Linked DNA regions of Dehalococcoides mccartyi 195. The protein of the gene in region 2 binds, or shares a complex with, the protein of the main gene of each other region. Links are inferred from orthologs where the notes say so. Each region holds a gene or a part of one and is shown on either strand. Other genes may lie near its edges. The genes, in order: groL and metK.

Region 1 (11,436 bases), 830 kb from region 2 along the record:
AAAGGCATACCGCATTTCGCGGGCGGCTTCTTCAGTTGACAGGTGGTGTTCAGCCTGATAGGCCTTGACACTGACTTTCTGCTGGCAAAGGGGTACACCCAAAGCAGCCGCCAGTTCGGCCACATAGGCGGCATCACGCTCGGATTCTTCACCCCTCAGGCTGTGGTTCAAATGGGCCAGCCGCAAACTGAAACCCATTTCACAGCTTAGTTTATGCATTATGTAAAGCATACAAACGGAATCAGGCCCGCCAGAAACCGCCAGCAGGATTTCATCTCCGTCTGACACCATGCCCTGTTGTTTTATATATCTGCTTACCCGTTCGCTCAAAATTTCATTGTTGTCCAAGGGTATGTCCCGCCTTTTAAAAACTTCGTCAACAAGTATTTTCTCAAATACAACGGCTGTCCTGATGAAAAACGTTTTCATTAAAGAGTGCCAGATAGGCCTGGCTGCCCTTAAACTCTATCAGACTCAGACTGCCAATGTGAAGCCTGAAATTGGCCATTTTTTCCAGAGGCAAATCCAGCACCTTGCAGATAACCGCCAGTATCACAAAATAGTGACAGACCACCGCCACATTCTGGTCAGGATGGTCAGCGGCTATTTGGGTGATAACCCGCCAGGCACGGGTCTGGACATCAGTCAGGGATTCACCGCCCGGAATCCGGGGCAAACCGCCCTCCGGGTGGGGTTCGGTAAAGAGTTCGGTAACCTTCATATTGGCACTGCCCATGTCCATACCCTCAAAATCACCCGCCTCTATCTCCCGAAGGTCTGGTGCGGTATTGATGGCAAGGCTGTGCTCAAGGGCAATCACCTCGGCGGTCACTTTGGCCCGGCTGAGCGGGCTGGAGTATATGGCAGACAGTTTTTCATCTTTGAGCCGCAGTGCCAGATTTCGGGTCTGGCGCAGCCCGTTTTCATTCAGGGGGGTATCACTTAACCCGCCCTGCAGCCGTCTTTTATTATTCCAGTCTGTTTCCCCGTGGCGAATCAAATACATTCTGGTCATGTCTAACCTCTGTCTACACTATGGCGTTTTTCAAATTCGTCTGCCAGACTAATCCGCTGAGTATAGTTAGGGTGGTCCTGGGTCAGCCGCTCCAGCCAGTTTGAGGGTTCAGCCTCAGCCAGATTCTGGTTGGTCAGGCGGGTCATAGCTGTCCGGAAGGCCGAAGGATTATTACTGATATTAAGGGCAAATTCATCTGCCTGCTTTTCCAGCCTGCGGGTAAAAAGGCTGATTAGCGGGGCAACTGCCATCAGCAAAAAAAACAGGATACTACCCATAAGCGGCAGCCCGGCCGGGTCTGTCAGACCATTATACCCCACCGCATCACCCAGATAACTGAAAATTAGCCCGCCCCCCGCCAGCACCCCGAACAGGACTGCCGCCTGAAGAGAAAAAAGACGGAGCATATCGTTATGCTGCTGGTGGGCAATCTCATGAGAAAGGACAACCTCTATTTCGGGTATGGAATAACGGTCTATCATAGTATCACTCAGGACTATCCGCCTGGTACGCCCCAAACCCATCAGGGCGGCATTGGCGGCGGTTCCGCGCTTACTCAGCTCTATAACATATATCCCGCGGACATATACGCCTATACGCCGGCAAAGCTCTAAAAGACTGTCTTTCAGCTGCCCGTCTTCAAGCGGTTTCATAGGGTAGAAAAGGGGTATCAGCCAGACAGGGGCAATAAAGGTCATACCCAAACTCACCGCTAAAAATCCCAGCCAGACCAGCAGCCACCAGATATCCGGCCATGCACCCATAACGGCATATACCGCCGCAACCAGAGGCGCACCCAGCACCAGCATAATCAGAAAAGACTTGGCTGTATCCGCAAAAAAAGCCCGGCGGGTCTGTCGGGAAGTGCCGTAGCGTTTAGCCAGTATATACCCGGTATAATAACCAAACGGCAGACTGAATATTTCGTAAACAACCGCCAGCAGCAAAAAGTAAATAACAGCTGCCCAGACAGGGTGAGATACCAAATGGGCAGCAACTGAGGCGGATAACCCGCCGAATATTAAAACCAATGCGGCTGCGGCAATGATAAGGGCTTGGATATAAGTAAACCGCCGCTCAATACGGCCGTACTCTCTGGCTTGTTGCTGACGCTGGGTATCCAGCTTAGGGGGAGAGTTCAGATTATCTTCGGGGGGAAGAGCCAGTTCTTCTTCAGGCATCAGGCCTCCAGGACAAGCCGTATACGCTCCACTGACAAAGGAAATTCGCTGATACCCAGGGCTTTGGTGAGTTGTTCGGGGCGGCCGGCCCCTTTGCTGTCACACTGAAGCAGCATCCGCAGGCACAGCACACCATCCAAAAGAGAGACCACTTCCAGTTCAGCTGTCTGGGCGCGTAAATCATATTCCTTTACTTTGTCCTGACGCTGCAGCTGCCACAAGAAGCTGTCTTTAGCCATAAAATCATCTACAGCCTTATGGCATTCCGCCAAAGACATTGAAGTATTTACGCTTACCAGATACTCTGCCTGCCGTACCAGCGCCTGGAGTGAGTCATGTTCGGGGGGAACAACGCAGCTTTGAAGTATCTTGACGCCCTCCGGCAGGTGGCGGTTAATCAAATCTTCAAAATAATGGGGGCTGACAGCAGCAGAGGTATATAAATCCATAAACTCCGCCCGGCTGGTATACCCCACCGGCAAGGGTGAGGCCAGAGCCATTCGGGGGTGAGGGTTAAAGCCCTCCGAATAGGCCAGTTCTACCCCGGCCCGGTAAAAAACCCTTTGCCACAGGCGTATTATGTCAAGGTGAGAAATAAACTTCAGGTTTTCTCCCCTTTGGTATCTAACTCTTAGACGCTGCACGCTTTTCCTTTGTTATCAGGACTTCATCAATCTTCATACCCTTCATACGGGTAATCACTACCTTAAGGTTTTGAAGTTTAATCTGCTGACCCTGCTTGGGTATGTATCCCAGGCGGTCAAGTATCAAACCGGCAATAGTCTCATAATCACCTTCGGGCAGGTCCAGTTCCATTTCTGCGTTAGCTTCTTCTATCCGCATGCTGCCGTCCACCTGAAAGGTGTATTCGTTTATAGATTCGTAGTCTTTTTCGGCTTCCGCCAGTTCATCACCCACCGGCCCTACTATCTCTTCCATCAGGCGGGAAAGGCTTACGATACCGGCCGTACCGCCATACTCATCTACCACCACACACATCCGGAAATTCTTTTCCCGCATCTCGTTAAACAGCTTGCCGATAGGCTTGGTTTCAGGAGCAAAATAAGCCGGGCGCATAAGGTCATCTACCAAATCCTGCTGGTTATGAGTGCCTTTGGCCAGTGCCATCAGCACGTCTTTGATAGATAAAATACCCAGCACGTTATCCATGTTGTCTTCGTACACCGGGAAACGTGACATGGGGGACTCGGCATATAAATCCAGAAAATCTTTCAGGGTTGAGCCTTTTTCCACGCTTTCCACTTCCGGTCTGGGTACAATCACTTCCCTGACCGGCCGGTCTGAAAACTCAAATACCTTGTGCAGAAGCTCCGCTTTATCTTCTTCAACCGTCCCCTCTTTATGGCCGACAGTTATCATAGCACGGATATCATCTTCGGCCACCAGGGAACTTTTAAGGGCAGGGCCGCCGAAGAGCTTGGTAAAACCGGAGGATATCCAGCCAAGCAGAGCTACTATAGGTGCGAATATTTTGGAAATCACCTCTACCGCAGGGGCTACTGCGAAGGCTATTTTTTCAGAATGCTGGGTAGCCAGAGTTTTGGGGGTGGTTTCGCCGAAAACCAGCAAAATAATAGTAACCCCGGCAGTGGCGATAAGCACGCCTCTTTCATTACCCCAGATAGAAACCGCCAGAACAGTACCCAAAGCGGAAGCGGCTGTATTTACAAAGTTGTTGCCCAAAAGTACAGTGGAAAGGAATTTTTCCGGCCTCTCCATCAGCTGCGAGACCTTGTCTGCGCCCTTTACTTTACTTTGAACCATATTTTGCAGGCGGAACCGCTGGATCGAAATAAAGGCTGTTTCAGAGCTGGCAAAAAAAGCGGAAAAGACAATACACAGAAAGAAGAGTATAAGGTACCAGGTATCGGTACTCATTTTGAAGAAAACCTCACTAACCTAGGCTACATGGCCTGGATATTTATAATAACATTGCCCTATATAGGTGTCAAAGGGTTTAGCCCCTTGACATTGTCTATGCTATAATCCTGCATATATGAAGATACTCGGTATAGAAAGCTCCTGTGATGAAACCGCTGCCGCAGTAGTGGCAGACGGGGTAAATATTTTATCCAACCGGGTATCCTCGCAGATAGATATCCACTCCCGTTACGGCGGGGTAGTCCCCGAAGTGGCTTCCCGCCAGCACCTGCTTTCCATATTACCGGTCATAAGTGACGCACTTAAGGAAGCACGTACCGGATTTGATGAAATTTCGGCCATAGCTGTAACCAACGGGCCGGGTCTGGCAGGCTCTCTGATAGTGGGGGTAAATGCCGCCAAAGCCATAGCCGCCGCCCGCGGCATACCCCTGGTGGCGGTAAACCACCTGCACGGCCATATCTATGCCAACTGGCTTTCCGGCAGGATACCGGAATTCCCCTGCCTGTGCCTGACTGTCTCAGGCGGGCATACCGACCTGGTGCTGATGAAAGGGCATGGTCAGTATCAGCTGCTGGGACGTACCCGTGATGATGCCGCCGGAGAAGCCTTTGACAAAGCCGCCAGAATACTGGGTTTAAGCTATCCAGGCGGGCCGGCCATAGACAGAGCTTCGCAGGACGGTGAGGCAGTACTGGATTTGCCGCGCTCGTGGATACCCGGCAGCCATGACTTCAGCTTTAGCGGACTGAAAACCGCCCTGCTCCGGCTGGTGGAAAACGGCGAAGTCTGTTCGGTAAATGACGCCGCCGCCAGCTTTCAAAAAGCGGTGGTAGATGTACTGGTAACCAAGACCCTGAACTGCGCCCATGAGTACAACGTAAAGCAGATACTGCTGGCAGGCGGAGTGGCCGCCAATAACCTGCTGCGTAAACAGCTAAGCGAACAATCCCCTCTGCCGGTTTCCATACCACCCATAGGCTTATGTACCGACAATGCCGCCGTAATAGCCTCCTGCGGCTATTTCCGCTTTATATCCGGCGGTCAGGACAGGCTGGACATGGATGTACTGCCGGCGCTGTCCGTTGTTTCCTGATATCTAAAGCATTTCTTCGCCAAATAAAAAAGGAACTCGTTTCCGAGCTCCCTTTTACAAACTGTACAGTATTTGAGGCGGCCTGTACAGTATTTCAAAGACCATCCAGATCTTTGAGAACTGCAATCAGTATAGACCAGAACCAGAGCCCTTGCTATCGTACTTAATACGTAAATTGACTGCGCATTTATGCTTAGTACTATTCTATACTTTAGTATATTTTCAGTTTAGCAAACCCTGTTAAAGCTCTGCTAAGCATTGCTATTGACATACTGTAAAGCATTCCGGAGAGTTATCAGCATTGGATTAAATAGCTTTTCGTAGTCTTAAGGGTGTATTTATGGTTATTTTATTCTAAATACCTGTAATTACCGCTGATTGCAGTTGCAGCCGACTTCCCAGTGCTGTATTATATGCCTGTTAGCAGTCTCGTACTGAGACTGCTAAAACATTGCCGCAATAAATTTAGTCAAACTTAGAAGGAGGAATAATGGCAACTAGATTCGAACCCCTGCACAACATGGTACTCATCCAGCCCCAGGAAAAACAAGACATGAGCAAAGGCGGTATCATCATCCCTGACGCCGCTCAGGAAAAATCTCAGGAAGGCGTGATTGTCGCCGTGGGCCCCGGCCGTCTGGACAAAGATGGCAAACGCGAACTCATGAGCATTAAAGTCGGTGACAAGGTTCTTTTCCCCAAATTCGGCGGTGTTGAACTTAAATCTGGCGGTATTGATTACATCATCATGCCCGAAAGCCAGATTATGGCTAAAATCGTAGGCTAAATTTTTTAACGAATATTAGGAGGTATAATGGCTAAGCAGATTATATTTGGCGAAAAAGTCAGGGTCTCCCTCAAGAAGGGCGTTGATACTCTGGCTAACACAGTAAGAGTAACCCTTGGTCCCAAAGGTCATCCCGTTGCCCTGGAGCGGAAATGGGGCGCACCCACTGTTATAGATGACGGTGTAACCATTGCCCGTGATATTGAACTGCCCGATGCTTTTGAAAATATGGGTGCCCAGCTGGTCAAAGAGGCCGCAACCCGCACCAGCGATGCCGCCGGTGACGGTACTACCACCTCTATCGTACTGGCTCAGGCCCTTATCAACGAAGCCTTCAAGAATATTGCCGCCGGTGCCGAACCCATCAACCTGAAACGCGGCATTGAAAAGGCTGTGGCCGCTCTTAAGGCCCAGCTCCGCAAGAACTCCACCCCCGTCAAGGGCAAACAGCAGATTGTTCAGGTAGCCACCATCACCGGTAAAGACCCCGAAATCGGCAACCTGATTGCTGACGTTATGGATAAAGTCGGCAAAGACGGTGTTATCACTATTGAAGAATCCCGTGGTCTGCGCTATGAAACCAGCTACGTAGAAGGTATGCAGTTTGACCGCGGTTATATCAGCGCTTACTTCGTAACTGACCCCGGCCGGATGGAATCCATCATGGAAGATGCCACCATCCTGATGACCGACCGCAAGATTGAAACCGTTGCCGAGCTGCTGCCCGCTCTGGAAAAAATCCTGCAGATTTCAAAGAATCTGGTCATTGTAGCCGAAAACGTTGAAGCCGAAGCTCTGGCTACCCTGGTAGTCAACAAGCTGCGCGGCAACCTGAATATCCTGGCTGTCAAAGCCCCCGGCTATGGCGACCGCCAGAAAGCTATGCTGGAAGATATGGCCATACTGACCGGCGGCCATGTAATCAGCAAGGAAGCCGGCCGCAAGCTGGATTCCGTAACCGAAGCTGACCTCGGTCATGCTCGCAGAGTTGTCTCCAATAAAGACAAGACCACCATTATTGACGGCGAAGGCTCTGCCGAAGCTATCAAGAACCGCATCAAGCAGATTAAAGCCCAGATTGAAGAAACCGAATCTGCCTTTGACCGCGAAAAACTGCAGGAACGCCAGGCTGCTCTGGTCGGCGGCGTAGCTGTTATCGCAGTAGGCGCTGCTACCGAAACCGAAATGAAAGAGCGCAAAGCCCGCGTTGAAGATGCTTTGGCTGCCACCCGTGCCGCCATTGAAGAAGGTATCCTGCCCGGCGGCGGTACCGGCCTCCTGAATGCCCTGCCCTGCCTTGATGCCCTGAAACTGGAAGGCGACGAAGCCACCGGTGTCAGCATTGTCCGCAAGGCTCTTATTGAACCCGTCCGCTGGATTGCTACCAACGCCGGCAAAGACGGCAACGTTATCGTTGACAAGGTCAAGAACTCACCCGTAGGCCATGGTTACAACGCTGAGAAAGATGTCTTCGGCGATATGGCTGAAATGGGTATCATTGACCCCACCATGGTTGTCCGCTCTGCCCTTGAGAACGCTTCCTCCATTGCCAATATGGTTCTCATCACCGACTCACTGGTAGCTGATATTCAGGATAAAAACCCCGCTCCCCCCATGCCTGAAGCTCCCGGAATGTACTAAGACCCAAACGGGTTAAACAAGAAGGGCGGGACTTTAAAGTCCCGCCCTTTTCTATTATTCACAATAGGCTTAGATACAAATATATTGTCTAGTCTTTCAGCAGACAGGCTACTGCATCTTTGTCAACAGGCCCTACCAGTGCCAGCCGCATTTGGGGTTTTTGGAAGTATTCGCCTGCCAGTTGCATAACACCTTTCAGGCTGACCCCGTCTATCAGGCGAATAACATCTTCGTGGGTGTTCACCCTTTGGCACAGCAGTTCCTGAGAACCTATCCACTTGGCCATATAGCGGCTGTCTTCCATAGCCAGCTGAATCCGTCCCTTGGACATTTCCTTAGCCTTTGTCAACTCTTCAGCTGTTATGGTTGTCTTGGCAGTTTCCAGTTCACTAAGTACAGCCTTTATACAGGCAGTCAGATTAGCCGGATCTACCGCCGCAAAAACAGAGAAAGCCCCGGTATCATGCAAATACTCAAGCCCGGACTGGACAGAATAAGCCAAACCCAGATTATCCCTGACACGGGCAAAAAGGCGGCTGCTCATGCCGTCACCCAGTATAGTGTTTAATATGCTGAAAGCATAACGGCGTTCATCCAGACGGTTCATGCCCGGCATGGCCAGCATCAGGTTAATCTGCTCGGCATCACGCTTGTCCACCCCTACCTGACAAGGGTTGCCGGAGTGATACGGCTCAAAGGTCTGAACTTTTTGCTGCCCGGCCAAACCGCCAAAGGCCTGAGAAATGGCCGAAACGGCGTTCTTATGCTTTATATCCCCGGCTACTGCCACCACTATATTGGCAGGGGTGTAATGGCGGTGCATGAAATCAAGCAGTTTTTGGCTGTCCAGACCGGCCACACTCTGGCGGCTGCCGGCTATATCCCGCCCCAGCGGGTGATCCGGCCAGAGTATCTCATCAAGCAGCAGCCCTACCCGGTGGGAAGGGTTGTCCAGGCTCATGCTTATTTCTTCGTAGATTACCTTGCGTTCCTTCTCAAGGTCTTCGGGGTTAAACAGGGGGGTTACCAGCATATCCGAAAGCACATCCAGGGCCAGAGCAAACTTGTCACTGCCCACTTTGGCATAATAAAGGGTAGACTCACGGTCGGTAGCCGCATTCAAAATACCCCCCACCCCCTCTATGGCACTGGAAATAAGCTGGGAATCAGGATACTTTTTGCTACCCCTGAATACCATGTGTTCTATAAAGTGGCTGGCACCGGCCTCGCAGTCTGTTTCATAACGCGAACCCACCCCGATATATACGCAAATGGTAACCGAACGGCTGGCAGGCATATGGTGGCTTATTACCCGCAAACCGCTTGGCAAAACACTTAATTCATACAAATAAACACCTCGCTTCTTTCTGAATAATAAACACAGCCTTAAAAGGTGTCAAATACCCCCCGAATTAGACACCCAAGCGGGTCTGCCTTATAATTAAATAAGAATTATGCACGAACTATCCATAACCGAAGAACTGCTAAAAACAATTGTAGCCAAGGCTGAAGAAGCCAAAGCCCGTAAAATCAGCCGGATAAATCTGGTGATAGGCGAATATGCAGGCGTGGTGGAAGACAGCGTAAAAATGTGTTTTGATATACTCAGCCAGGACACTATGGCCAAGGGGGCGCTTTTAGAATTTAAGCGCATACCCGCCGAATTCCGCTGCCGTTTGTGCGGCCATACCTTCCCTTCAGGGCAGCATGCACTGGTCTGCCCCAAATGTCAGGGCTGGAATGCCGAAGTGATAGCCGGCAACGAATTTTTTATTGAAAGCATTGAGGTAGATGATGAAAGTCAAAGTTCTTAAAAATATTACCGACATGAATGACCAGCTGGCTGCCAGAAACAAGGATATGTTTGCCGGAAAAGGCATACTGGTGATAAATGTCATGTCTTCACCCGGCGCCGGTAAAACCAGCTTGCTTCTTAAAACTATTGAGCTGCTGGGAGATGATGCCCGGGTGGGTGTGATAGAGGGTGATATAGCCTCAAGCGTAGATGCCGAAAAAATAGCCGCCACCGGTTCGCAGGCTATTCAGATAAATACAGACGGGGGCTGCCATCTGGATGCCAACATGGTAGCCTCAGCCGCAGACGGGCTGGAACTGGACAAGCTGGATATTATTTTTATTGAAAACGTGGGCAATCTGGTCTGCCCGGCCGGATTTCAGCTGGGCGAAGCCAAAAGGGTAGTGCTGGCATCCGTGCCGGAGGGTGATGACAAACCCACCAAATACCCCTTTATGTTCAGGGATACAGACGTAATAGTCATAACCAAAATGGATTACCTGCCGCTTAGTGATTTTAATATGGAATCCTTCCGCAAAACAGTACTGGGTCTCAACCCGGACGTAAAAATAATTGAGCTTTCAGTAAGGAATGGCCAGGGGCTGGACGAATGGACAGCCTGGCTGAAAAGCAACCTCCTCAAGGGGAAATAGATGCCCGCACCTAAGCAAACCAAGCGGTTTGCCTTTGCCATCAGCGGGATTGTCCAGGGGGTGGGCTTCCGCCCCTTTGTTTACCAGCTGGCCGCCAAACACGGCTTAAACGGCTGGGTCAGGAATACTTCTGCCGGAGTGGAGATAGAGGCAGAAGGGATTGAACAAGCGCTGGACAGCTTTTCAGATGAGCTAATTAGCCTCAGCCCGCCCCAGTCAGTTATTAAAACATTTAAACAGACTGAAATACCCTTAACAGGTGAAGAAGGGTTTACCATCAAACCCAGCCAGAGCCTTTCCGGGCGTTTTCAGCTGGTTTCACCGGATATAGCCACCTGCACCCAGTGCCAAAATGATGTATCTGACCCCCGAAACCGCCGCTACCGTTACCCCTTTACCAACTGCACCAACTGCGGCCCCCGTTTTACCATAATTGAGGACATACCCTATGACAGACCCCTGACCACTATGAAAGACTTTGAAATGTGCCCGGTCTGCCAGGCCGAATATGACAACCCTTTAGACCGCCGTTTCCATGCCCAGCCCAATGCCTGCCCGGTGTGCGGCCCCCGCCTCTGGCTGGTGGATAAAACCGGAAAAGAGCTTGAAAGTGCCGATGCTATAGCAGAAGCCGCAAAACTGCTGAAAGACGGCCGGATTTTAGCCATACGGGGTCTGGGGGGCTTTCTGCTGGCCGCTGACGCCACTAATCAGCTGGCGGTTAATACCCTCCGGCGCCGTAAACACCGCCCTTCCAAACCCTTTGCGGTTATGCTTCCTGATATAGCCGAAGCCCGCAAACACTGTTTTATATCCGCCGAAGAGGAAAAGCTGCTTATTTCACCTGCCGCACCCATTGTCCTTTGCAAATGGAACAGGGAAAGCCCCATATGCCCCGAAACCGCCCCTAAACAAAATTATCTGGGCATAATGCTGGCATACACCCCTCTCCACCACCTGCTTTTAAAGGAAACGGGTAAACCCCTTATCATGACCAGCGGCAATCTGAGCGCAGAGCCCATTGCCAAAGACAATGACGAAGCCCTGAAACGGCTGGGCAATATAGCGGATTATTTTCTGCTTCACAACCGCCCCATCTACTCCCGTTATGATGACAGCGTGGTCATGTATGAGGCCGGTGCAAAAAGGGTAATCAGGCGGGGCAGGGGTTATGCCCCCTACCCTGTCCAGACCTCTTTTACGGATAAAGAAGTACTGGCGCTTGGTCCGCAGGAAAAAAACACCTTCTGCCTGCTTAAAGACGGTTATGCTTTTGTCAGCCAGCATATAGGGGATATGCAAAACCCCGAAACGCTGGACAGCTTTGAAGAAACCCTGGCGGTTTACCTGAAGCTATTCCGCTTAA
Region 2 (5,070 bases):
GAAAGCGGCAAACTCTGCTACCCTATCATTGCGGTAAATGACGCCAAAACCAAATATATGTTTGATAACCGCTACGGCACCGGCCAGAGTACACTGGACGGGATTACCCGGGCTACCAACTTTCTCTGGGCATCCAAGACTGTGGTAGTGGTGGGTTACGGCTGGTGCGGACATGGGGTTGCCATGCGTGCCAAAGGCTTGGGTGCGCATATAATCGTCACCGAGGTTGACCCGGTAAAGGCACTGGAAGCAGTGATGGACGGCTTCAGCGTAATGCCCATGGCCGAAGCTGCCAAAGCGGGTGACATCTTCATAACCGTTACCGGAGACAAGCACGTTATAGATGCTAACCATTTCAAGCTTATGAAAGACGGGGCAACCCTGGCCAACAGCGGCCACTTCAACAGCGAAATAAATATCCCCGCCCTGGAAACCCTTGCCTGCGGCAAGGAGACTATCCGCCCCTCGGTTGAGGAATATAAAATGAAAGACGGGCGGAGGATTTACCTGCTGGGTGAAGGACGGCTGATAAATCTGGCGGCTGCCGAAGGCCACCCGGCCGCCGTAATGGATATGAGCTTTGCCAACCAGGCTCTGTCACTGGAATATCTGGTAAAAAACCACACCAAGCTGGAAAAGAAGGTTTACGCTGTGCCTGAAGAAATTGACCGGGCAGTAGCGGCCACCAAGCTTTCCTCCTTGAACGTAAGTATAGATACCCTTACCGAAGAGCAAATAAAATACCTGTCCAGCTGGCAGGAAGGAACTTAAGGAGAAACGATGTCTCAGACTTTTGGGAATTCTTCAAAATATCTTTTTACCTCGGAATCAGTTACCGAAGGACACCCGGATAAGATTTGCGACCAGATTTCTGACGCAGTTCTGGACGCTATCATAGCCAAAGACCCCAATGCCCATGTTGCCTGTGAAACCGCCGTAACCAATGGTCTAGTGGTAGTCATGGGTGAAATAACCACCAGTTGCTACGTGGAAATACCCGAACTGGTCAGGGGGGTTATAAAAGATATAGGCTACACCAAGCCCGAATACGGCTTTGATGACCGCACCTGCGGCGTACTCACTTCTATTAACCGCCAGTCTCCTGATATAGCTCTGGGAGTTAACAAATCTCAGGAGGCCAAGAGCGGGCAGGTAGATGAACTTGACCTGACCGGCGCCGGTGACCAGGGAATGATGTTTGGTTATGCCTGCACCGAAACCCCGGAATATATGCCCCTGCCCATTTCTTTAGCCCACCGCCTGAGCAAGCGTTTGTCTGAAGTACGCAAAAACGGCACGCTGGCCTACCTGCGTCCTGACGGCAAAAGCCAGGTAACAGTGGAATACCACAACGGAGAGGCCAAAAGGATAAGCAGCGTGGTTATCGGCGCTCAGCATGACCCGGATGTAACTACCGAAAAAATTCAGGCAGATATTATCCGGGAGGTTATCAAACCTATTATCCCCACCAACCTGCTAGACGAAAATACCGAATATTATGTAAACGCCACCGGCCGCTTTGTAGTAGGCGGTCCGGTTTCTGACACCGGTTTTACCGGACGCAAAATCCTGGTAGATACCTACGGCGGTTTTGCCCGCCACGGCGGCGGCGCTTTCTCCGGCAAAGACCCCACTAAAGTAGACCGCTCTGCCTGCTACATGGCCAGATATATTGCCAAAAATCTGGTAGCGGCCGGACTGGCAGACAGGCTGGAAATTCAGGTAGCTTATGTTATCGGGGTTGCCCACCCGTTGTCAGTTTCCATTGAGACTTTCAACACCGCCCGCATGAGCCATGAAGATATCCTGTCCATTATCCAGAAACACTTTGATTTGCGGCCGGAAGCTATTATCCGTAACCTGGGGCTTCGCCGCCCTATTTACCGCCAGACTGCTGCTTATGGCCATCTGGGACGCCCGGAACTGGACCTGCCGTGGGAACGGCTGGATAAGGTAGATGCCATAAAGGCCACTATGGAATCCCTAAGCGTATCCAAGTAAAAAATATTTACTACCGACAGGAAGGTGTGCTTATGATAAAGACTGTGTTGCTGGCCTTCTTTGGGGCGATTATAGTTGAACTGGCCGTAATTGTGCTGGCTACCGTAATGGGGCTGGCCGGACTTACGTTCGTCATCATGGTACTATTCCTGCCGGTAGTACTTATTCTGGGCTCTGTTATCTTTATATTGAGCAAAATATTCAAAGGAGACAGCCAAAATAACAAGCCAAATTAAGTTCGGCACTGATGGTTGGCGGGGCATTATTGCCAAAGATTTTACCTTTGATAATGTCTCTGTCTGTGCCCAAGCTACTGCCGCATACCTGAAAAATACCAGCCCCCGCAACCTTTCACTGGTAATAGGGTATGATACCCGCTTTGCCTCAGCGGATTTTGCCCGTTCGGCTGCCGAAGTCATGGCAGCAAACGGCATAAAGGTTTATTTTTGTTCATGCCCCACCCCTACGCCGGTAATCAGCCACGGGGTGGTAAACCTGAAAGCGGCCGGGGCTGTAATAATTACCGCCAGCCACAACCCCGCCAGATGGAACGGTTTCAAGGTTAAATCCGCCGATGGAGCCAGTGCCCCCACCCAGATGATAACCGGTATTGAAGCAGAGATAGCCAAACTGGGTGATAAGCCGCCTGTGCTTAATCTGGATTTTGATACGGCAGTTTCCCGCGGTCTTATTGAACATGTAGACCTTGCTCCGGCTTACTTTGAAAAAATAGGCGGGCTGGTAGATATTGAAAAACTTAGGGATGCCGGCTTTAACATAGCCATAGACTCTATGCATGGTGCCGGTATAGGCTACTTCAAGCAACTGCTTGACGGCGGCTGCAACCGCTTAAATGAGATAAATGCCGAACCCAACCCCAATTTCCCCGGTATGCTTCAGCCTGAACCTATCACCCCTAATCTGGCTAAGCTGATGAGGCTGGTCAAGGATATCCGTTCAGATATAGGGCTGGCTACCGACGGGGATTCTGACCGTCTGGGTGTGGTAGATGAAATGGGCAACTTTCTTAACCAGCTGCAGGTCTTTTCCCTGCTGGCACTTTATATGCTGGAAGTAAAAGGGCTGCGCGGGCCGCTGGTAAAAACTATTACCAACTCCAGTATGATAGATAAACTGGGTGAGCTTTATAATGTGCCGGTATTTGAAACCAAAGTCGGCTTCAAGTATGTCTCCCCGGTTATGCTTGAGCAAAATGCCCTTATCGGCGGTGAGGAAAGCGGAGGTTACGCTTTTACCGGGCATGTACCTGAGCGTGATGCCATACTGGCGGGGGCGTATTTTCTGGATTTTATGATTACCACTGGCAAATCACCCGCCGAGATGCTGGAATATTTATATTCCAAGGTTGGGCCTCACTATTACAACCGGGTTGACTATACCTTTGCCGAAGCCCGCCGGGAAGAAATAATAAAACACCTGACGGACCAAAAACCGGCTAGTCTGGGTGAAACCAAAGTAGTTTCTACAGACAAGCTGGATGGCTTCCGCTATAAACTGGAAGACGGCAGCTGGCTGCTTATCCGCTTTTCGGGCACTGAACCGCTCTTACGGGTATATGCCGAAAGCCCCAGCCAGGCTAAAACCGCCGCTTTGCTGGAAGACGGCCGCCAACTTTCCGGTATTTAAAATATTGTCTTGGGGATATACCTGATGGATATTAGAAACCTTGATGACTTAAATATTTATACAAAACTTGACCCCAACCATATGCTGGATGAACTTCGGCGTATGCCCTCACTCTGCAAACAGGCCTGGGAGACTGCCGAAGCCCTAAACCTGCCTGAAGATTACCGGGCTGTCAAACAGGTGGTAATACTGGGTATGGGCACTTCCGGAGTGGCTGCCCAACTGGCTGAGCGGATAGTGCGGGATGAATGTAAAATACCTATCTACCTCCATCAGGATTATCTGCTGCCGGCATATGTATCGGCTGATACACTGGTTATTGCTTCCAGCAGTTCCGGCTCAACCGAAGAAGTAGTATCCTGTTTTAATCAGGCAGCCAGCCGCCAGGCCAAGCTGCTGGTCTTAACCACCGGCGGCGAACTGAAAGAAATGGCGGCCGGACATAATATACCGGGACTGGTTTATGACTATACTTACCGCCCAAGCACCGCTATTGCCTATGGGGTGCTGCCTGTTTTAAGCATCCTGCACAAACTGGGCTTTATACCCAACAAATCTGCCGAAGTAAGCGAAAGCCTGATAGTCCTTTCTCAGATTGCAGAAAGGCTGTCAGAAAAATACCAGACCAGCAACAACCCCGCGAAACAGCTGGCTGATAAACTGGAAGGCCGGGCAGTCATGGCATTCGGCTCAGGAGTAACTTTCCCGGCTGCCCGCCGTTTTAAAACCCAGCTGAATGAAAATGCCAAATGTTTTGCTTTTGCCGAAGAAATACCTGAAATGAACCACAACTCGGTAGTCGGATACCAGCTGCCCCAAAATTCCGGCCGATACTGGGCAGCGGTTATGTTTAAAACCACCTTTCTATCTAAACGTATCCACCAGCGCATGAAAATTACCACCGATATTCTCCACCAGGCTAAAATACCTGTTTTCAGCATTGACGGTTACGGCTTCAGCCCCTTATGCCAGGCCCTCAGCTTAATCCTCCAGGGAGACTTTGTAAGCCTGTATCTGGCTTTTCTGAATGGAGTAGACCCCTACCCGATAGATGCGGTAGACTACTTTAAACAGGAGTTGGCCGAAAGTTAGTTTTCTCTGGCATTTTAAAGCACGAGCCAAGTGCCAGACCACCCCTCTAAAGGCACAGGGCGGCTATGCAGATGTTTTGCTGCCACCGCAGCACCATATCCTTATATTACCGCCCGGTCAGGCGTGTGATGTGCTTAAAGGTTTTTACTAAACCCGATTAACTGCCCGGAAATAAGGCACTGAGCCCAAAGTTACTTGGCTGAAATGGCGTGAACACCAGACGGATTCAAATACTGCCCTATCCTCTAAAACCCAAATCAAAGCGGCAGTGTGTTATAATATCTAGACTAATTTCACGGAGTAATTCATGAAAACCAGCCTTTTTTACCT

The links.
Region 1: the proteins of metK (region 2) and groL are in contact, whole or in part, in a cryo-EM structure (PDB 8P4O), measured with the Escherichia coli proteins. The link is inferred for Dehalococcoides mccartyi 195 from one-to-one orthologs.

What each region holds. Positions count from the first base shown.
Region 1 is NC_002936.3:1,292,357-1,303,792, forward strand. Bases 5,347-8,315 are described here. They hold groL (chaperonin GroEL), read left to right. Parts: upstream 5,347-6,008; coding sequence 6,009-7,622; downstream 7,623-8,315. Other genes in these bases: groES (co-chaperone GroES), read left to right, coding at 5,685-5,981; DET_RS07315 (M16 family metallopeptidase), read right to left, coding at 7,711-8,315. In the rest of the region: tRNA lysidine(34) synthetase TilS, read right to left, coding at 1-348; DET_RS07280 (histidine phosphatase family protein), read right to left, coding at 392-1,015; DET_RS07285 (M48 family metallopeptidase), read right to left, coding at 1,018-2,196; DET_RS07290 (TIGR03936 family radical SAM-associated protein), read right to left, coding at 2,196-2,840; DET_RS07295 (HlyC/CorC family transporter), read right to left, coding at 2,821-4,095; tRNA (adenosine(37)-N6)-threonylcarbamoyltransferase complex transferase subunit TsaD, read left to right, coding at 4,214-5,194; more of DET_RS07315, read right to left, coding at 8,316-8,970; hydrogenase maturation nickel metallochaperone HypA, read left to right, coding at 9,077-9,436; hydrogenase nickel incorporation protein HypB, read left to right, coding at 9,417-10,070; carbamoyltransferase HypF, read left to right, coding at 10,071-11,436.
Region 2 is NC_002936.3:462,378-467,447, reverse strand. What follows is about bases 1-2,890. They hold metK (methionine adenosyltransferase), read left to right. Parts: upstream 1-780; coding sequence 781-2,001; downstream 2,002-2,890. Other genes in these bases: DET_RS02730 (phosphoglucomutase/phosphomannomutase family protein), read left to right, coding at 2,233-2,890; DET_RS02735 (hypothetical protein), read left to right, coding at 2,034-2,237; ahcY (adenosylhomocysteinase), read left to right, coding at 1-771. Also shown: more of DET_RS02730, read left to right, coding at 2,891-3,648; DET_RS02725 (bifunctional phosphoglucose/phosphomannose isomerase), read left to right, coding at 3,673-4,740; DET_RS02715 (hypothetical protein), read left to right, coding at 5,048-5,070. UniProt on the Escherichia coli protein: Catalyzes the formation of S-adenosylmethionine (AdoMet) from methionine and ATP.